One region of the Streptomyces sp. NPDC006283 genome, then DNA from elsewhere that is predicted to be linked to it. Evidence: riboswitches for the same ligand, from Rfam matches in the RefSeq annotation. Region 1 holds a riboswitch; each other region holds the start of a gene.
The links. Region 1 has a riboswitch for cyclic di-AMP ahead of ABZ070_RS17760 (C40 family peptidase). Riboswitches for the same ligand answer to the same signal wherever they lie in the genome.
Positions count from the first base shown of each region.

Region 2: another riboswitch for cyclic di-AMP. It lies ahead of ABZ070_RS12675 (LysM peptidoglycan-binding domain-containing M23 family metallopeptidase); the one in region 1 lies ahead of ABZ070_RS17760 (C40 family peptidase).
Region 3: another riboswitch for cyclic di-AMP. It lies ahead of ABZ070_RS22725 (M23 family metallopeptidase); the one in region 1 lies ahead of ABZ070_RS17760 (C40 family peptidase).
Region 4: another riboswitch for cyclic di-AMP. It lies ahead of ABZ070_RS01650 (LysM peptidoglycan-binding domain-containing protein); the one in region 1 lies ahead of ABZ070_RS17760 (C40 family peptidase).

Region 1 is NZ_JBEXRZ010000076.1:8,400-13,469, forward strand. It holds gene ABZ070_RS17755 (hypothetical protein) at 22-375, shown strand; gene ABZ070_RS17760 (C40 family peptidase) at 513-1,688, opposite strand; cyclic di-AMP (ydaO/yuaA leader) riboswitch at 1,690-1,853, opposite strand; gene pcrA (DNA helicase PcrA) at 2,094-4,529, shown strand; gene ABZ070_RS17770 (M23 family metallopeptidase) at 4,606-5,070, opposite strand, start outside.
Region 2 is NZ_JBEXRZ010000045.1:29,073-34,142, forward strand. It holds gene ABZ070_RS12655 (aspartate aminotransferase family protein) at 1-25, shown strand, start outside; gene ABZ070_RS12660 (helix-turn-helix domain-containing protein) at 101-691, shown strand; gene ABZ070_RS12665 (DUF6126 family protein) at 710-874, shown strand; gene ABZ070_RS12670 (tyrosine-protein phosphatase) at 884-1,696, opposite strand; cyclic di-AMP (ydaO/yuaA leader) riboswitch at 2,370-2,529, shown strand; gene ABZ070_RS12675 (LysM peptidoglycan-binding domain-containing M23 family metallopeptidase) at 2,534-3,454, shown strand; gene ABZ070_RS12680 (SGNH/GDSL hydrolase family protein) at 3,691-4,482, shown strand; gene ABZ070_RS12685 (STM4011 family radical SAM protein) at 4,443-5,070, opposite strand, start outside.
Region 3 is NZ_JBEXRZ010000116.1:306-5,375, forward strand. It holds gene ABZ070_RS22720 (PP2C family protein-serine/threonine phosphatase) at 1-1,141, shown strand, start outside; cyclic di-AMP (ydaO/yuaA leader) riboswitch at 1,370-1,526, shown strand; gene ABZ070_RS22725 (M23 family metallopeptidase) at 1,537-2,583, shown strand; gene ABZ070_RS22730 (aldo/keto reductase) at 2,746-3,690, shown strand; gene ABZ070_RS22735 (PrsW family intramembrane metalloprotease) at 3,708-5,036, opposite strand.
Region 4 is NZ_JBEXRZ010000003.1:102,045-107,114, reverse strand. It holds gene ABZ070_RS01665 (right-handed parallel beta-helix repeat-containing protein) at 1-994, opposite strand, end outside; gene ABZ070_RS01660 (hypothetical protein) at 1,086-1,637, opposite strand; gene ABZ070_RS01655 (hypothetical protein) at 1,934-2,488, shown strand; gene ABZ070_RS01650 (LysM peptidoglycan-binding domain-containing protein) at 2,593-3,387, opposite strand; cyclic di-AMP (ydaO/yuaA leader) riboswitch at 3,392-3,579, opposite strand; gene ABZ070_RS01645 (glutamate--cysteine ligase) at 3,944-5,070, opposite strand, start outside.

The DNA of each region.
Region 1 (5,070 bases):
GGCGGCGGTTAGAGTCCGGCCATGGACGTACTCATCAATGTCTTCGTGGCACTGCACATCATCGGCATCGCCTCCCTGCTGGGCGGGTTCCTGACCCAGATGAAGGCGATGCGCGACGGCACGGCCCGCTTCAACGCGCCGATGCTGCACGGCGCGCTGACCATGCTGGTCACGGGTGTGGCGTTGGTGGGTCTGAACCAGGCGGACGACCAGAGCGTGAACAACCTCAAGATCGGCATCAAACTGGCGGTCCTGGTCGTGATCCTCGGCCTGGTGTACGTGAAGCGGGACGAGGAGAGGGTCGACAAGGCGCTGTTCGGCGCGGTCGGCGGTCTGACCGTGGTCAACATCTTCATCGCCACGCTCTGGACCTGAGCGACGGTCCCCTCCGGGCCTGAGGGGCGGCCCGGACCCGACCTGAATGGCGGTGCGGGCTGACGCGGCGGACATGCCGATGCCCGGGCGGCCGAGCCGCCCGGGCATCCGTTCGTCGTGTCGCCTGCCGGCGCCCGTCAGGCGGGGCGGACGCTGCCGTAGATCGGCATGTAGTAGATCGACTCCTCGCGGACGTTCGCGCCCGGCTTGGGGGCGTGGATCATCTTGCCGTCGCCGATGTATATGCCCACGTGGCTGATGTCGTCGTAGAAGAAGACCAGGTCGCCGGGGAGCAGATCGGCCGTCTCCACACGGGAGCCCACCTTCACCTGGTCCCAGGTGGTGCGCGGCAGGTCCACGCCGGCGGCCTTCCAGGCGGCCTGGGTGAGGCCGGAGCAGTCGAACGAGCTGGGTCCCGTGGCGCCCCAGACGTACGGCTTGCCGATCTGGTTGCGGGCGAAGGCGAGGACCTTGTCGGCCTTCGCCGCGTACGTGCCGCCGTCCGTGCCGGTGCCGGTGCCGGTCCCGGTGCCCGTGCCGGTGTCCCCGCCCGGGGTGGTCTCGCGCTCCTGCCGCTGCCGTTCCGCCTCCGCTTCGGCGCGTGCCGCCGCCTCGGCCTTCGCCTTCGCCTCGGCCTTGCGGCGCGCCTCCTCTTCCTTCTTCCGCTCGATCGCGGCGAGCCGTGCCTTCTCCTCGGCCGTCAGCTTCGACAGCAGCGTGCGTGCCTCGGCGAGTTTGGTTTGCACGGTCTGCTTGCTGGTGCGCAGGGACTCCTGGGAGTCGGTGAGGGACTCGAGGCTCTTCGTCGCCTCCGCGCGCTGCTTGGCAGCCGCCGCCCGCTCGGTCTCGTACTCGGTGACGGCCCTGCGCTGTTGGTCCGTCATGCGATCCATCAGCTGCGTCTGGTCGAAGTACGCCTGCGGGCTGTCCGCGAACATCAGCGCGGCGGTGGGGGTGACGGCGCCTGTGCGGTACTGGGCGGCCGCGTAGTTGCCGAGGGCGCGGCGGGACTCGTTCAGCTTCTCGGTGCGCTTGGCCGCGTCGTCGAGCAGCTGGTCCACCTCGGCGCGCTTCTCCGCCGTGGCTTCCTTGGCCTTGTTGAACTCCTGGGTGGCGCTGCCCGCCTGCCGGTACAGGTCGTCGACCTTCTTCTGCACCTCTTCGATGCTGGGCTTCGGGTCGGAGGGCGCGGCGGTGGCGCTCTGTGTGGAGAGCAGCGTCACACCGGCGAGTGCTGCCGTCGTGAACCCGACGGCGGGGGAGGACTTTGCGGTTCGGCTGCGGGGCTTGCGATGCGACGCCAAGGCCGGCATCTCCTTCTTCCGTGGACCGCCTACCGGGTTAGCTGTCGGGTTCGGGCGGAACGGAAGACGCCCTACGGACCGAGTGGTGCGCGGTCCGATTCACCCCGGTTGTGCATGGTGGGTCCCCGGTTCCGAACTCCTGTGACGGGAGCCCGGATTCGGCGCAGGCCGCCCGTTCGGCGTGGTTCGCCAGGGGGGTACGGGCCGCCTGGTCGAGCACGCTAGCCAACTCGTGTGTGCGCTGTGAAGGTTGATGTTCGATATGTCCGATACATTTTCGTGACCTTTTTCCGCGGGCGGCTCATCGGCCGGGCCGCTGTGGCGCGACGGATGCGTCCCGTCACATACCGTGTCCCGCCCGTGTCCCCGATGCGGCCACGGGCTGTCGGTCCGGCCGCCTAGACTCGTTAAGCGATGAGCAGCCTCTTTGACGACAGCTTCCTGGCGGACCTCCAGCCCGACGGGGACGAGCAACCGCCGCCGCCCGAGGAATCGGCTCCGGAGCAGCTTCCGGACGATCTCTTCCAGGGCGCGTTCGACGTGCCCCCGGCCCGCGACGGGTACTACCGCGACGGCGCCCCGCGCCCTGTCGTGGACCCCGCCGCCCTGCTCGAGGGACTGAACGAACAGCAGCGTGCGGCCGTCGTGCACACAGGGTCACCGCTGCTCATCGTGGCCGGCGCCGGTTCCGGCAAGACCCGGGTCCTCACCCATCGCATCGCGCATCTGCTGGGCACGCGGCATGTCCACCCCGGCCAGATACTGGCGATCACCTTCACCAACAAGGCCGCCGGCGAGATGAAGGAGCGCGTCGAGCAGCTGGTCGGCCCGCGCGCCAATGCGATGTGGGTCATGACCTTCCACAGCGCCTGCGTCCGGATTCTGCGCCGCGAGTCGAAGAAGCTGGGCTTCACGTCGTCGTTCTCGATCTACGACGCGGCGGACTCCAAGCGGCTGATGTCGCTGGTCTGCCGTGATCTGGATCTCGACCCGAAGAAGTTCCCGCCGAAGTCCTTCAGCGCCAAGATCTCGAACCTGAAGAACGAGCTGATCGACGAGGAGACCTTCGCCGACCAGGCCCAGGACGGATTCGAGAAGACGCTTGCAGAGGCGTACCGGATGTACCAGGCGCGGCTGCGCGAGGCCAACGCCCTGGACTTCGACGACATCATCATGACCACCGTCCACCTGCTCCAGGCGTTCCCGGATGTCGCCGAGCACTACCAGCGGAGGTTCCGGCACGTCCTCGTCGACGAGTACCAGGACACCAACCACGCTCAGTACACGCTCGTGCGCGAGCTGGTCGGCAAGGGGTACGAGGACCTGGCCCCGGCCGAGCTGTGCGTCGTCGGTGACGCCGACCAGTCGATCTACGCCTTCCGCGGCGCGACCATCCGCAACATCCTCCAGTTCGAGGAGGACTATCCGGACGCGACGACGATCCTGCTGGAGCAGAACTACCGCTCCACCCAGACGATCCTCTCCGCCGCCAACGCCGTCATCGAGCGCAACGAGTCCCGCCGCCCCAAGAACCTGTGGACCAACGCGGGCGCCGGCGCCCAGATCACCGGCTACGTCGCGGACACCGAGCACGACGAGGCGCAGTTCGTCGCCGACGAGATCGACCGGCTCACGGACGCGGGCGAGGCGAAGGCCGGCGACGTCGCCGTCTTCTACCGGACGAACGCCCAGTCGCGTGTCTTCGAAGAGATCTTCATCCGCGTCGGTCTGCCCTACAAGGTCGTCGGCGGAGTGCGCTTCTACGAGCGCAAGGAGGTCCGCGACGTACTCGCGTACCTGCGTGTCCTCGCGAACCCCGAGGACAACGTCCCGCTGCGCCGCATCCTCAATGTGCCCAAGCGCGGTATCGGCGAACGCGCGGAGGCGATGATCGACGCTCTCGCGCTGCGGGAGAAGATCACCTTCCCGCAGGCGCTGCGTCGCGTCGACGAGGCGTACGGCATGGCGGCCCGCTCGGCGAACGCGGTCAAGCGGTTCAACGTGCTGATGGAGGAGCTGCGCACGATCGCCGACTCGGGCGCCGGCCCGGCCGTCGTACTGGAAGCCGTACTGGAGCGGACCGGCTACCTCGCCGAGCTCCAGGCGTCCACGGACCCGCAGGACGAGACCCGCATCGAGAATCTCCAGGAACTGGCGGCGGTGGCGCTCGAGTTCGAGCAGGAGCGCGACGAGGAAGAAGGTGCGGGGACGCTCGCCGAGTTCCTCGAGAAGGTGGCGCTCGTCGCCGACTCCGACCAGATCCCCGACGAGGACGACGAGGGCACCGGCGTCATCACGCTGATGACCCTGCACACCGCGAAGGGTCTCGAGTTCCCCGTCGTGTTCCTGACCGGCATGGAGGACGGCGTCTTCCCGCACATGCGGGCGCTGGGGCAGACGAAGGAGCTGGAGGAGGAGCGGCGCCTGGCGTACGTCGGCATCACCCGCGCCCGTGAGCGGCTCTATCTGACCCGGTCGACGATGCGCAGCGCATGGGGCCAGCCTTCGTACAACCCGCCGTCGCGCTTCCTCGAGGAGATTCCCGGCCAGCATCTGACCTGGAAGCGGACGGGACCGATGGCCGCGCCCGCGGGGCCGACCTCGGGTATCGCGTCGTCCCTGTCGTCGTCCCGCTCGCGCGGCGGCGCATCGGGCTTCGCCACACGGCGTACGGGCGACAAGCCGGTGATCTCGCTGGCGGTCGGCGACCGGGTCACCCACGACCAGTTCGGGCTCGGGACCGTGGTGGGGGTGACCGGCTCCGGCTCCGAGGCGCAGGCGACGATCGACTTCGGGGACGAGAAGCCCAAGCGGCTGCTGCTGAGGTACGCGCCGGTCGAGAAGCTCTGACGGTTGCGAGAAGCTGTGACAGAACCGGGCCCCCGCGGGGGCCCGGTTCTTGTCGGTCACGTGGTGCGGAGGCGGCCTATGTGGGCTCTATGCCGTGGCTGCGGAGCCACGGCAGCGGGTCGATGGCCGCTCCGCCGCCGGGCCGGACCTCGAAGTGCAGGTGCGGGCCGGTGGAGTTGCCCGAGTTGCCCGAGTATGCGATGACGTCGCCTGCCTTCACCGAGCCGCTGCGGATCTTGGTGCTGCTGAGGTGGCAGTACCAGGTCTCGGTGCCGTCGGCCGCGGTCACGATGGCCATGTTGCCGTAGGCGCTGTTCCACTGCGTGCGGACGGTGCCGTCCGTCGCGGCCATGACCTCGGTGCCGTACTGGACGGGGAAGTCGATACCGCTGTGCAGGGACATCCAGTTGACACCGGACTGGCCGTAGTAGGCGCTGAGCCCGTCCTGCTTCACCGGCATCACGAACTTGGGGCGCAGCGCCTCGCGGCGAGCGGCCTCCTCCTCGCGTTTCTTCTTCTCCGCTGCCTGGCGCGCCTTGAG
Region 2 (5,070 bases), on a different contig from region 1:
GAAGCAGGCCGTCGCGAACCGCTGAGCCGGGCCGACGGGGGCCGTTTGCCTCTGAGGCAAGAAATTTGCCTCAGAGGCAGGACTCTGGCGCAATGGAGGCATGACCACCACCGTCGAGCCGGCGCACGACGAGCTGCCCGAGATGGCGCCCCGGCTGCGCGAACTGCGCCGCCGCCGCGGGCTCACCCTCGAGTCGGCCGCCCAGCGGGCGGGGCTGTCACCTGCCCACCTCTCCCGACTCGAGACCGGCCGGCGGCACCCGTCGCTGCCGATGCTGCTCGCCCTTGCTCGGATCTACGGTACGACCGTGGCGGAGCTCCTCGGCGAGCAGCCGCCGGAGAAGGACCCGGTCGTCCGCGCCCGCCGCGAACCCGCGGCGGCCGACGGTTGGCACTACCGACGGGCCGGCGCCCCCGGCCGGGCGATGCAGGCCCTGCGGATGACGGTGCCGTACGGCGTCCAGGGCGATCTGGAACGCGTGCATCCCGGCGAGGAGTGGCTCCATGTCGTGGAGGGACGGCTGCGGCTCACCCTCGGCGAGACGGTGTACGACCTGGCTCCCGGAGACAGCGCGCACTTCGACTCGCTCACCCCGCACCGCATCGCCGCCGCCGGCCCCGAGGGGGCCGAGCTGCTGTTCGTGCACACGCTGCTGCAGAGTCCGGAACTGCACCCCACCTCTGACCGGTAAGGAAGGCGAACGAACAACATGTCCCACGACCCACTGGACCGACGCGCCACGGGCGGCGAGAGCTCCAACGAGGAGCGGTTCCCCCGAGGACTGGTGATCCGGCTCTTCCTCTATCTGATCGCGGGCCACGTCATCGCCGGATTCCTCTACCTGCTGTTCCTGGTGGGCGGCCAGAGCCAGTGATCCGGTGCCTCAGCCCTCTTCGAGAAGTCGTGTGCGCAGCCGCTCGCGGGTCTGGGGGGAGAGCTTGAGGCCCTCGGTGAGGTACCGCTCCGGTGTGCCCCAGTTCTCCTCGATCGCGTCGAAGGCCGCGGCCAGGTACTCGGCGCGGGCGTCGAAGAGCGGGCTGAGCAGCTCCAAGACCTCGGGGGACATTCCGGCGGGGGAGCTGTCGGTGCGCCGGACCTTGTAGCGGCGGTGCGGGTCGTTGGACTTGAGGTAGTCGGCCTCGATCGCGTCCCGCTCCACGCCGACGGCCAGCAGTGACACGGCGATCGACAGCCCGGCGCGGTCCTTGCCGGCGGCGCAGTGCATCAAGGCCGGGACGCTGTCCTCGGCCAGGGCGTGCAGCACCTGGCTGTGCTCGGCCGTCCGCTCCTTGATGATCATGCGGTACGAGGCGATCATCCGCCCGGCGCCCTTGCCGTCGTCGAGGATGGCCTTGAGCTGATCGAGGTTGCCGTCCCGGACCATCTTCCAGAACTCGGCACCGTCGGCCGGGTCGCTCAGCGGCAGATTCACATTGCGCACACCGGGCAGCTCGACGTCCGGGCCCTCCAGCCGCTGGTCGGCGGCGTTGCGGAAGTCGAAGATCGTGTGGAGTCCCAGGGTCGTGAGGAACGCCGCGTCGCTCGCCGTCGCGTGCGCCAGGTGTCCGCTGCGGAACAGTCGGCCGTGCCGCACCCGCCGCCCGTCCACGGTCGGCAGTCCGCCCACGTCCCGGAAGTTGCGGACGCCGGTCAGCTCCGGCTCGGTCGAGGGGGCCTGCGGCAGCTGCTGCGTCACGAGGACTCCTTCAGGTACTGCCGTCGGCGCTGGTCGCCGACGATGGCGCGGCTCCGACCATACGACACCCGTTCATGAGGCACTCATCTCGGCCATGAACCAATGGTGTTGACGGCCGCAGGCAGATTTCCCCGGGGGCGTGACCCCGGCGGTCCGCACGGGGGGTGATGTGCGGGCTTGCGCGGCTCTGTGAAGGGATGCCCCGGCATCGGCGGGGCGAAATGACGCATCTGCATCGAATGAGTGCATTTCGGTCAGCGGTGCAGGGAAGTGACCTCGGCCTTCCCGTCGTCGTGGCCGGCGTCACATTCTCGTTCCTTTTGTGGGGGGTGGGAGGTGGGGGCGTGAGCGCGTTGCGGCAAGTGCGGGATTAGGTGGCTAAATGCATGTTCTGTCCGAATTGATTGTTTCGGCATAACGTGCCCCGTAAGCAGGGGAGATGGGCCGTGCTCCGTGAGCAGCGTCATATCTGTGACGTTCTGTGGCCGCGTCCGGCGCGTGAATTCCCTTCTCGGCAAGGGAATTGATACCCCGTTGCCCACGGAGGGTGACCGGGAAATCCCTGTTGATATCGGCCTCGTCATTGATCGGGGAAAATCGTGGCTTGTCCGGGACTGCCCGACTCGCCTACGGTCACGCTCAATCCGGACGGACCGCCTCATCCTGCCGCCGACCGGAATTCGAACCCATCCACGTGTGGCAGGAGCGGGGGACCCAGGTAGTACGCCGATTCCGGTCAATTCGGACGGCTTGGGGTGAAGTCGTGCACGTTCACGACCGGGCATCTCCAGCCCGAACCCGACAGCTCACCTCGCAGGCGCCGGAGAGGAAAGCGCCATGCCCGCAAAGGGTAAGCACCGCCGTCCCAAGACCAACCCGATCACCCGTGGCTTCGTCGTCGCCGGTACGGGTGGCGCCGCCATCGCGCTGCCCCTGTTCGGCGCCACCTCGGCCAATGCCGCACCCGCGGCGGCTCCGGCCGCCGCTCCGGAGAAGACCGCCGCCGCGGCCCCCGCCGCCGTCGAGGCCGCAGCCCTTCAGGGCGCCGGCAAGGCCCCGAAGACGTACACCGTCGTTGCCGGCGACTACCTGTCGAAGATCGCCGAGGAGCAGAACGTCCGCGGCGGCTGGAAGCAGCTCTTCAACGACAACCGCCGGGCCATAGGCGCCGACCCCGCGCTGATCCACCCGGGTCTCGAGCTGACGATCGGCGCCAAGTCCAAGGTCAAGAACGACCCCGAGCCCCGCTCCGAGTCGCAGACCCGTCCCTCGCGTGACGACTCGCGGCCCGCCGCGCCGCAGGCCGAGGCTCCCGCCAAGGAGGCTCCCGCGAAGGAGGCCTCCGCCCCGGCGTCCGGCTTCTCCGCCCCGGTCGACGCGGGCGTCACCACGCAGTACCGCGCCTCCGGCGCCATGTGGTCCAGCGGTTACCACACCGGTGTCGACTTCGCCGCCTCCTCCGGCACCCCCGTGAAGGCCGTCGGTGCGGGCACTGTCGTCTCCGCCGGCTGGAGCGGCGCGTACGGCAATGAGGTCGTCATCCAGCACACGGACGGCACCTACTCCCAGTACGCCCACCTCTCCTCGCTGGGCGTCTCCAGCGGTCAGTCCGTATCCGGTGGTCAGCAGATCGGCCTCTCCGGATCCACGGGCAACTCCTCCGGCCCGCACCTGCACTTCGAGATCCGTACCGGCCCGAGCTACGGTTCCGACATCGACCCGCTGGCCTACCTCCGGGAGCACGGCGTCTCCCTCTGACCCCTCCGACCCGTCCGATCGCCCTGGGCCCCAGGTGATCTGACATGGCGTTCGCCTGCGGTGCTGCAAGCACCGGCCGGCGGTCCACGTCGGCAAGCCCCTGCCACGCACAACGCGGAGCGGGGGCTTCCGCGTATTCCGGATTGGCCGAATCTTGACCGGTGGCAAAGATCACCCCGCGTCAACCCCTCCTTACGGTCGCGTAGGTCACATCCGTAAAGGAAAGATGTGCTCCCGTGGCAGACGATTCGAGAACAGAGATCAGTAACGCATTCGGGTCGTACGCGGCGATCGGTGACAGCTTCACCGAGGGCGTGGGGGACCCGGGGCCCGACGGGAGATACGTCGGCTGGGCGGACCGTTTCGCGGTTCTGCTCGCCGACCGCAGGCCGGAACACACCTTCAGGTACGCCAACCTCGCCGTACGCGGGCGTCTCCTCGACCAGATCGTCGAGGAGCAGGTGCCGAGGGCCAAAGAACTCGCGCCCGACCTGGTGACCTTCTGCGCCGGCGGCAACGACATCATCAGGCCCGGCTCCGACCCGGACGCCGTCGCCGAGCGCTTCGAACGGGCCGTCGCCGACCTCGCGCGCTCGGTGGGCACCGTCATGGTGACCACCGGCTTCGACACCCGCGACGTGCCGGTTCTGCGTCACCTGCGCGGCAGGATCGCCACGTACACGGCACATGTGCGGGCCATCGCGGACCGGTACGACTGCCCGGTGCTCGACCTGTGGTCGCTCAAGTCCGTCCAGGACCGGCGGGCTTGGGACGCGGACCGGCTGCACCTGTCGCCCGAAGGCCACACCCGGGTCGCCCTGCGTGCCGCGCAGGTGCTCGGTCTCGAGGTCCCTGCGGACCCGGACCAGCCCTGGCCGCCGCTGCCCCCGCGCGGGGCGTTCGAGGTGCGCCGCGACGACATCCAGTGGGCGCGCGAACACCTGGCCCCCTGGATCGGACGGCGGCTGCGCGGCGAGAGCTCCGGCGATCACGTGGAGGCCAAGCGCCCCGACCTGCTCCCGCTCTGAGGCAGGGTGCGCTCCCGCGCGGGAAGCTCCTGCGCGGGAGGCTCGTGTGCGGAAGGCTCCTGTGCGGAAGGTTCCTGCGCGGGGAGCGCTGAGGGGATGCGTTCGAGGACACCGCCCGCGAAGACGTCGTACAGCGGGAGCGTCTCCAGGTGGACATAGCCGATGTGGCAGTCGCAGGCGGCGATCGGGCAGGCGCGGGGGCGCAACGCCCGGCGGTACGAGCCGTCGTACAGATCGCCGAGCTCGGCCGGCACGAAGTGGCACCGGCGAACGGTCCCCTCGCCGTCCACCGAGATCACCGACTCGCCCGTACGGCACGGGAGGCCCGCCGAGCGATGCGGATGACGGCTGTAGGGGAACAGTGGGTCGAGCTCGGTCCAGGCGTCCGCCTCGGCGTCCGAGAGCTTCTGGCCCTCGGGCGCGTTCACCCACAGGTAGACGTGCTCGGGCAGGTCCGCGCGCAGTCGGCGCCCCTGCTCCAGGTGGCCGGGGAAGCCGACGATCCCCACACTGAACCGGATCCCCCTCCGGCTGAGATCCCGGCATTTGTCGATGAAACGGTCATACGGTGTCTGATCGGGGTGATAC
Region 3 (5,070 bases), on a different contig from region 1:
GTTGCGAAACCAGGTCGGCTCCCGGAGGGCCCCGTGGCCCGTACGCGGGCTGCCGGCCCTGATGATCGCCGGCGGTGTCGTCTTCGACCTCCTGACCCCGGCCCAATTCACCGCGGTACCCCTCTTCGCCGCAGCCCCGCTCATCGCGGCGCCTGTCGTCAGCTGGGTCACGACGCTGCTGACCGGGATCGCGGCGGTGATCGCAGTGAGCGGCCTGCATGTCGTGAACCGGACGGCCGGGCAGATCACAGCGCTCACGGAGACGACCACGCTGCTGACTGTCGCCGCCCTCGCACTGCTCATCAATCGTGTCGTGCGGCGCAGCGGGGAGAAGCTCGCCTCGGCCCGGGTCATCGCGGAGACCGCGCAGCGGGCCGTGCTGCCCGAGCCGGTCGAGCGGATCGGCGGCCTGCGCATCGCCGCGCGGTACGAGGCGGCGCAGGCGGACGCGTTCATCGGTGGCGACCTCTTCGCCGTGCAGGACACCCCGCACGGGGTACGGCTCGTCGTCGGCGATGTGCGGGGCAAGGGGCTCGGCGCGGTCGGGACGGTGGCCGTGATCATCGGGGCGTTCCGTGAGGCGGCCGAGCAGGAGAGCTCCTTGCAGGGCGTGGCCCAGCGGCTGGAGCGGGCGCTTCGGCGGGAGGGCATCCGGCGGGAGGGGCTCGACCGGGTCGAGGGGTTCACTACCGCCGTGCTGGGCGAGATCCCGCGCGGCGGGGCCCTGGTACGGCTCGTGAACCGTGGCCATCCGGATCCGCTTGTGCTGCGTGCCGACGGTGGTGTCGACATGCTCGAGCCGTCGGAGGCGGCGCTGCCGCTGGGAATGGGGGAGTTGGGGACGTGGCCGGACCGGGCGGACGAGTATCCGCTGCCCGACGGGGCGACGCTGCTGCTCTACACGGACGGGGTGACGGAGGCGCGCGACGACCGGGGGGTCTTCTACGATCCCGTCGAGGGGCTCGGCGGGCGACTCTTCTCCGGGCCGGACGAGCTTCTGGACGCACTGATCGACGATGTCCGCCGGCACACGGGCGGAGGGTCGAACGACGACATGGCGCTGCTGGCGGTCGGCCGGCCCGCGGCGGGCCGGCCGGAGCGGCGCCGAACGGTGGCAGCGGTTCCGGCAGACCCGTCCTGATTGCGGTGCGTAGTCGTGACGCACCCCTCCGCATAACAAGTAACGCACCATCAGAAACATGAGCACGTCTGACGTTTGATCAAGTCGCCCGGTTCCGGCCGCTTCTGTCCGGTTAAGTCCCGGCCGAAGCCGTTAACGATCACCGGGAACAGCTTGGATTCCGGCCCCGGGGTCTATTAACGTTCGATAACGCAGCGCGGTCGTCCCAGCCGTCGTAAGTGGCGGCACCGTGCGCACGCGCCGAATCCCGCAAGGGAGCCGGGGAACCACCAATTGGGGTGAATCGGGCACCTTTTGCCGCTCCGTCGAGCGGTCGAGGTACTCGTAGGAGACCTTCCTGCTCCGAACCCGTCAGCTAACCCGGTAGGCGACAAGGAAGGAAGGAGAACGCCTTCGTGGCGTCCAACATGCCTGCCCCCGAGGCCCGCTTCGCGTCCGAACGCTTCGGCGACGACGCACCCGAGCGGACCTGGGAGGAGTGGAATCCCACCGAGGACTCCATCCGCCCGGTGCGCGGCCGGCACCGCGTCATCAAGCAGCGCGGCGGGCTCGCCCGCAGCTCCACGGTGCTCGGAGTCGGCGTGATCGCCGCTGTCGGTGCGGGCGGCATAGCCACCGCGCAGGACAAGCCCGCGGTCTCCATATCTCTGCCCGACGCCATCACGGACAAACTCCCCGACGCCAAGTCCCTTCCCGGCGTCGGCTCCCTGATCTCGGACGACTCCGCGGACTCCGCCGCGCAGGCGAACACGGCCCCGCTCACCGCCGCGACGACCGTCGCCGACGGCGGCGGAAGCTCCGCTCAGGGGGCGGGCGCGGGCGAGGCACTGCGCGCCCGCATCCTCCAGCAGGCCGAGCAGCAGCAGGCGGAGGTGGACGCCGAGGCGAAGGCGGCCGCGGAGACGCTCGCCGCCGAACAGGCCGCGGCCGCTGCCGAGAAGCAGCAGAGCGCGGCGGAAGCCAAGGCCGCAGAGGAGAAGCGCAAGGCCGAGGAGGCCGCGCGGGCCAAGGCGGAGGCAGAGCGTCTCGCCGAGCTCGCCAAGAGCTTCGCCCTCCCCACCTCCTCGTACACGCTCACCTCCACGTACGGCGAGTCCGGTTCGATGTGGTCCTCCGGGCAGCACACCGGCCTCGACTTCGCCGCCCCGACGGGAACCCCGGTCAAGGCCGTGCATGGCGGCACGGTCAAGTCCGCGGGCTGGTCCGGCTCCTACGGCTACCGCATCGTGCTCGAGCTCGACGACGGCACCGAGATCCTGTACGCCCACCTGTCGTCGATGACGGCGAGTGCCGGCCAGAAGGTGACGACCGGCGAAACCATCGGACGCGTCGGTGCCACGGGCAATGTCACCGGGCCGCACCTGCATCTCGAGGTGCACACCGCGGGCGGCTCCGGCATCGACCCCATGGCCTGGCTGCGTGGCAAGGGCCTCACGGTCTGACCTCTGCCCGGTACGGGACCACCGCGGCGCCTCGGCACCACTGAGGGAGGCAGCCGGCGATTCCTGTGCCGGGCACACCCATGTCCCCGGCAGCCCGGGCGCACACCCCCCGACGCCCGGGTTGCCGGAATACGCCGTAGAGGCCGAGTGGTTGATCGACGCATGACCTCTCTGCGTACCCTCGGCTCCTCCGACCTCAGCGTCTTTCCGCTCGCCCTCGGCGGCAACGTCTTCGGCTGGACGGCCGACGAGACGCGGACCTTCGCCGTGCTCGACGCGTACACCTCCGCGGGCGGCAACTTCGTCGACACCGCCGACAGCTACTCGGCGTGGGTGCCCGGAAACGAGGGCGGCGAGTCGGAGACGCTCATCGGGAAGTGGCTCGCCGCCCGCGGCAACCGCTCAGAAGTCGTCGTCGCCACCAAGGTCGGCGCCCACCCCCGTCACAAGGGCCTCTCGGCCACCACGATCAAGGCTGCGGCTGAGGAGTCGCTGGCCCGGCTGGGGACCGACTACATCGACCTCTACTACACCCACTTCGATGATCCGTCCGTCCCCGTCGAGGAGATCGTCACCGCCCTCGACCACCTGGTGAAGGAAGGCAAGGTCCGCGCGATCGCCGCCTCCAACCTCAGCGCCGAGCGGCTCCAGGCCTCCCTGGACTTCTCCGAACGCGAGGGTCTCGCCCGCTACACGGCGCTGCAGCCGCACTACAACCTGGTCTCCCGCCACACCTACGAGGGCGAACTGCAGGACACCGCCGCCCGCGCCGGACTCGCCGCCGTCCCCTACTACGCGCTGGCGTCCGGTTTCCTCACCGGCAAGTACCGGCCGGGCGCCGCGGTGGAGAGCGCGCGGGCCCAGGGCGCGTCCAAGCACCTCGAGTCGGAGCGCGGCCTTCGGGTCCTCGCCGCGCTCGACGAGGTCGCGCAGGCGCGCGGTGCAGAGATCGCGACCGTCGCTCTCGCATGGCTGGCCGCGCAGCCGACCGTCGCCGCGCCGATCGCCTCCGCCCGTACGGTCGAGCAGCTCGCGGCTCTCGTCGCCGTCGCGGACCTCGAGCTGACCGGCGGCGAGCTGGCCGCGCTGACTGCCGCGTCCGTCTGACGCGTCGGCGGGGCGTCTCAGGAGCGGTACGGGTTGTAACCGTCGTAGTTGCGGTACGGCGGCGGCACCCGTATTCGGCCGGTGGCCTCTGCCGCGTACGCGAGCGAGGGGCCGGCGACGGCTCTGCGCTGCCAGAGATGGTGCAGCAGCTCCTGCTCGCGTTCCACGAAGTCCGGGCCCGCCGCCCCCCGGTGGGCCCGGTGGCGCAGGAACGCCAGCGACGTCGCGAACGCCTCGTACTCCGACACCGCATGCCCGGCCGCCGGTCCGTACATGCGCCGGGCGAAGTCGCGCGCCATGGCGCGGGCCCGCATCGACGACAGCGCGGACGGCTCGGCCGCCGACATCCAGCCGGCCGCGGCGTACGCGGGAAGCTCGTCGGATATCGTGCGCAGCTCGCGCTGGCGGGTCCATATCGTCAGCCAGGTGAGCAGACCGAAGGCCGGCACCATGAACGCCCCGTACACCGCGTAGAAGCCCCACGGGCCCAGCAAGGACGCCGAGCCGTTCCACAGGGCGTGCATGCCCATCGCGAGCGCCAGGCCCAGCATCGGCAGCGCCGTGCGCCGCAGACGCCGGCGGCGGCGGGCACCGAGCGCCGCGACGCCGAAGCCGATGCCCGTCAGCACGGTGAACAGCGGATGGGCGAAGGGCGACATCACGATGCGCACGAAGAACGTCGCAGCGGTCACGGAGGCCAGGCCGGAGGCACCCATCGCCTGGTCCTCGCCGAACGCGTTGCCCAGATAGAGGATGTTCTCCGTGAAGGCGAAGCCGGTGGCCGTGAAACCGGCGATCACCACGCCGTCCACGATCCCGGTGAAGTCCCGTCTGCGGAAGACGAAGATCATCATGATCGCGGCGGCTTTCGCGCTCTCCTCGACGACCGGCGCTATGACCGTCGCACCGAGGGTGTCGGCGGATGCCGGGTCGGCGGTCGCGGTGGCTATCCAGCGGGTCGCGAAGGTGTTCGCGATGATCGCGATCAGCGCCGCGGCACACGCGCCCCACGCGAAGGCGAAGAGGAGATTCCGCCACGGGCCCGGCTCCACCCGGTCCAGCCAGCGGAACGCGGCCAGCAGCAAAGGGACCGGGAGCGTGGCCAGGCCGAGTCCGACCAGGAAGCCGTGGGTGCCGGTCTGTTCCCGTACGAGCACCAGGATCACCAGGCCGCACAGGGCCAGCAGCGTGATCATCACGCCTGCACGAAGGGCCCTGCTGCGCCACAGCTTCGAGGCACGCGGCTTGTAACGCCGCCGCGCAGGCGCCGGCACTTCGGTGAGGGTCGCGTCGACATGCTGTTGCTCGCACGCCGGAAGCACCGGATGCGGCGGCACCTGCGACATCACCGCCGGGCGGGGCGGTCGGTGCTCCGGGGGC
Region 4 (5,070 bases), on a different contig from region 1:
CCCTGTTGGCCAGGTCCGCCTTGCTGTTGCCCGTCACCAGGTTGTGCCGGATGACGTTGTCGGTGCCGGCGGCGCCCACGATGCTCTTGAACAGGACGATGCCGCCGGACATCGGTGCCGAGCCCACGTGGTCACGGACCAGGTTCGCTTCGACCAGGGTGTCCTCCGTGCCGGTGAGGACGATTCCCGTGCCCTGGATCTCGGGCAGCCGTGCGGTGGCGTCGCAGTGCTTGTTGTTCTTGTAGATGTGGTTGAAACGGACCGTCAGCGCGCCCGCGCGGGGCACCGTCTCGTCGCCGACGAGGAATGCGCCGGCGCAGTTCCGGGTGATCTCGTTGCCCTGCAGCGTCAGGTTCCGCACGCGGCGGACGGTCGCGCCGATCCGGTTGCCGCTCATGATGTTGCCGCTGACGACCGTTCCCTTGGTGTCGGTGGCACCTGCCTCCTCGCTGACGGTGTTCGCCACGAAGATGCCTGCGTCTCCGTTGCGGCGGACGACGTTCTGCTGCAGCTCCGAACGGGTGGACCGCTCCTGCGCGATGCCCCAGGTCCCGTTGTCCTCCGAGGTGACGTGGCGCACCGTCAGCCGGTCGGTCCAGGCGGCCCAGATGCCGTTCTTGGCGAAGCCGCTGAGCCGCAGCGAGCGGATCCTGACCTTTTCGAGCGGCTGCACCTTGGTGCCGAGGACGCAGATCCCGTTGCCGGCCGCAGCGCAGGAGTCGGTCTTGGCGGGCTTGGCCGCCGGCTTGATCACCGTCCGTGCGCCCGCCCCCTGGAGGGTCAGACGGGGCTTGGTAATGCGGACGCTTTCCTTGTAGGTGCCGGCGGCGATGTTGATCGTGTCGCCGGGCTGTGCGGCGTTCACGGCAGCCTGGATCGACTGGCCGGGCCGTACCTGGTGTGTGACGGAGGCATGGGCGGGGGCGGAGGCGCCGAGGCCGGACACGACGAGCAGAGCCGTGCAGCCGAGGACGGTCGTTTGTCGCTTTGTCATAACCCGAAGCTATGCGGCAGAACGCCCAAAATGGCGCAAACCACGCCTGGGCGAGCTTGTGTCGCCCCGCCCAGACGTGGTCCGCCGGCGGTCAGGACTCTTCGAAGTAGGCGTCGAGGACCGCGTCGAGCTCCGCCGTCCACTCACTCAGACGGCTCCTGGCGGGCGCTTCGACGTCGGCGTTGAACCAGCGGTTGGCCGCGACATGGACGGTGACCGTGAACCGGCGTCCGAAGCGGGCCGGCTTCACCTCGACGGCGCCGATCTCGTCCCAGTGGAAGTCCGCCTCCTGGTCGTCCAGGGTGAAGCGGATGCCGCTGCGGTCGGCGGTGATCGACCCGCGGCGGTCGCGGACCTCGAAGACGGGCCCGTCGGCGGCGTCGTCACCGGCGGGCTCGGCGTCCGACTCCTCGGCGGGCGTCCCGCCGACCGCCGCCAGGGGCTCGTCACCCTCGGCGTCGGTCCCGGTCTCGGCCTCGGCCTCGGACGCGGTCTCGTCTTCGGGCGCGGTCTCCTCGGCCCTCTTCTTCCCCTCCTCCCCGCCCTTGGCGGCAGGCGCGGGCGCCGTGAGTCCCGGGATGTACGCCGGATCCGTCCCCACGCCGATTTCGATCTTCGTCTTCGGATCTATCTGCTGCTCCACGGCGGGCAGTATGGACGACGAACCTGTACGAGACCAATGCGGTCGACCGATCGACCTCCGCGCCCGCGCCACCCTCTGGCGATAACTGGATCACCGAGTGCGCCACGCCCCTGGAGTGTGACCTCGCGGCCGGGCGCGGACCGCGGTGCCGGCCGCGCGGCAGCGTTCGACCAGTGGCGGGGTGCCGGCGGATCCGGGCGTGTACTCAGACCGTCCGGTCCTCATACTCATCCCGTGCTCGCAGCCGGTCGGCCAACTGCCGGTCACACGGCGGACGATCGCTGTAGCCTCCGGCCATGACCACCGACACGGAGTGCCTGGTACTCACTCAGCAGCTGCGCCGCCGGGGGGCCGTGGTTCTCGCGGTGTTCGCCCTGGTGTGGGCCTGCGCGGCCGGTTCCGGGCTCGCATCGACGACTGTTTCCGTCGCCGTCGGCGGTGTGGGCGCCGCGCTGACCGTCGCGGCCGTTGTTGTTGCGTTCCGGGGCGCCGCGGGACCCGCGCGCCGCACGGTGCGGCTGCCGGAGAAGTGGAACCGCGGGGTCGGCCTCGTGAACGCCGTCGAGGTCGTCGCGATCTTCGCGGTGATCGCCGCTTCGAACGCGACGGGCCACGCCGAGCTGATCCCGCCGGGGATCTGCCTCGTGGTGGGTCTGCACTTCTTTCCGCTGGCGCGTCTCTTCGATCAGTGGCAGTACACGTGGACGGCCGTTCTGCTGACGGTCGTCGCGGTCGTCGGCACCGCGGTCGCCCTGGCCGGGTCGACGGATGAGAGCGTGCGTGTTGTGGTGGGGGCAGGGGCGGCCGTGGTGTTGTGGCTGTCCTCGTTCCATGTGGCCGTGCGGGGCTGAGCGCCGGGCACGGCCAAGGGCCGGAGACCGGGGCGCCGCCGGACGCCCCGGGCTCCGGCCCGGCGATGAGATGCTGCGGCCTGTCGGCCGTCGCAACGGTCCCGTCAGTAGGGGCCGTTCACGTTGTCGATGGAACCGTAGCGGTCGGCGGCGTAGTTGCACGCGGCCGTGATGTTGGCGACCGGGTCGTACAGGTCGTTGGCCGTGCCGGGGACGTGGTAGGCGTCGAAGGTCGGCTGGATGACCTGCAGCAGGCCCTTCGAGGGCGTGCCGTTGATGGCGTTGATGTCCCAGTTGTTGATGGCCTGCGGGTTGCCGGAGGACTCACGCATGATGTTGCGGTGAATTCCCTCGTAGCTTCCCGGAATGCCGTGCTGGGCCATGATGGCGAGCGATTCCTTGATCCAGCCGTCGAGGTTGTTCGCGTAGGTGGCGGGCTTGGCAGCCGGCGCGCTCTTCCGCTCCGAGCGGTCCGCGCGGTCGGTCGCGGCGGTCCGGTCGGCCTTCTTGGGCGCGGCCTTTTCCTTGGCCGGGGACTTTGCGCCGATCGTGAGCTCGAGACCGGGGTGAATCAGCGCCGGATCGTGGCCGATGGCCCTCCGGTTGTCGTTGAAGAGCTCCTTCCAGCCACCGCTCAGAGAATACTTGGCGGCGATCTTGGAAAGGGAGTCACCCGCGACCACGGAATAGGTGGTGACCTTGGACTTCTGGGCGGCGGCGGCCACGGTGGCCGGCGCGACGGTCTTCTCCGCGGCCGCGGGCAGCGCGGCCGGTGCCGCCTGAGCAGCGGTGGTGCCCATGAGCGGGAGGGCGAGTGCGGCGCCGCCCGTGCCCGCTGCGACGAATCCGCGGGTGAGTGAACGGGACTTGGGACGACGGTGCTTACCCTTTGCGGGCATGGCGGATTCCTCTCCGTCGCCTGCGAGGTGAGCTGTCGGGTTCGGGCTGGAGATGCCCGGTCGCATCTGTGGCGACTTCACCCCGAGCCGTTCCGGTATTCCGGATCGGCGGCTTACCTGGTTCCCCCGCTCCTGCCGTACGTGAGTGGGTGCGGTGTACCGGACGGCGGCAGGATTCGGCGGTCCATCCGGATTGACGGTGACGTTAAGCGAGAGGATCCCGGCGGAACAAGTCCCGAATTTCACATCACAAAGCGGACGTCTCTCCCTGATGGGTAATTCACGTTGTCAGTGCCGCGTCAAATGGCTCAAATTCCTTCTCGCGGAAGGGAACTGACCCGTACGGCGTTATCCGCACAGAGCGGACCAGGTGACCGACATCACGGGGGATCGGGGCAACCCCCGAGGTTCCCCCAAAACCCACAAACAGCTTCAACTAGCGAGAATGCATGGCAATTCGACTTACAGCGCAGCGCAGGAGAAAGTCTCCATACCAGACATAAATGCACATTGCCGGGCGGATCACTCCGCCCCCATACGGGCGAGCAAGGAGCACTCAGTCCACGGGCCAGGTGTGCGCCGGCGCGTTCAGATGCATGTAGTCGATGTACTGCTGCGTCATGAGCCGAAGCGCCTCATGGTGGTCGACGCGGCTCGTGGCGTCGATGTGGTGGTACATCTCCGCCTGCCAGACCGCGCCGTTGCGCCCGGTGACACAGCGCTGTTCGATGATCCCCAGCAGCGGCTCCCGCCACGCCGCGTCCATGCCGGAGAGCTCGAGACCGCGATGGGCCATGGGCAGCAGACGCCTCAGTACGAGCTCGGCCACCGGCACCTCGCCCATACCCGGCCAGTACAGGCCCGCGTCGATACCGTGCCGCGCCGCGGCGTGCAGATTGTCCTCGGCGGCCTGGAACGACATCCGGGACCAGATCGGCCGCTCCTCGTCGACCAGTGCGCGGGTCAGCCCGTAGTAGAAGGCGCCGTTCGCGAGGGTGTCGGCGACGGTCGGGCCGGCGGGGAGGACGCGGTTCTCGACCCGCAGGTGCGGTCTGCCATGGGAGACGGCATAGACGGGGCGGTTCCACCGGTAGATGGTGCCGTTGTGCAAAGTCAGCTCGGCCAGTTCCGGGGTGTCCCCGCCGTCGAGCTTCTCCCGCGGGTTCTCGTCGTCGCACAGGGGCAGCAGGGCGGGGAAGTAGCGGACGTTCTCCTCGAAGAGATCAAAGACGCTTGTGATCCACCGCTCGCCGAACCACACGCGCGGCCGCACCCCCTGCACCTTGATCTCCTCGGGACGGGTGTCGGTCGCCTGCTCGAACAGAGGGATCCGGGTCTCGCGCCACAGCTCCTTGCCGAAGAGGAACGGCGAATTCGCTGCCAGCGCGACCTGGATCCCGGCGATCGCCTGCGCGGCGTTCCAGTAGGCGGGGAACTCGCTCGGCGAGACCTGCAGGTGGAACTGCGTACTGGTGCAGGCGGCCTCGGGGGTGATCGTGTCGGCGTAGGTACGCAGCTTTTCCACCCCGTCCACGGCGATCCGCAGATCCTCGCCGCGGGCCGCGAAGACCTGCTCGTTGAGCAGCCGATAGCGCGGGTTCTCCGAAAGCGCGGCCTCGCCCACGTCCCGCTGCCGCAGGGTCGGCAGAATGCCGATCATGGCCAGATGGGCCCCGACGTCAC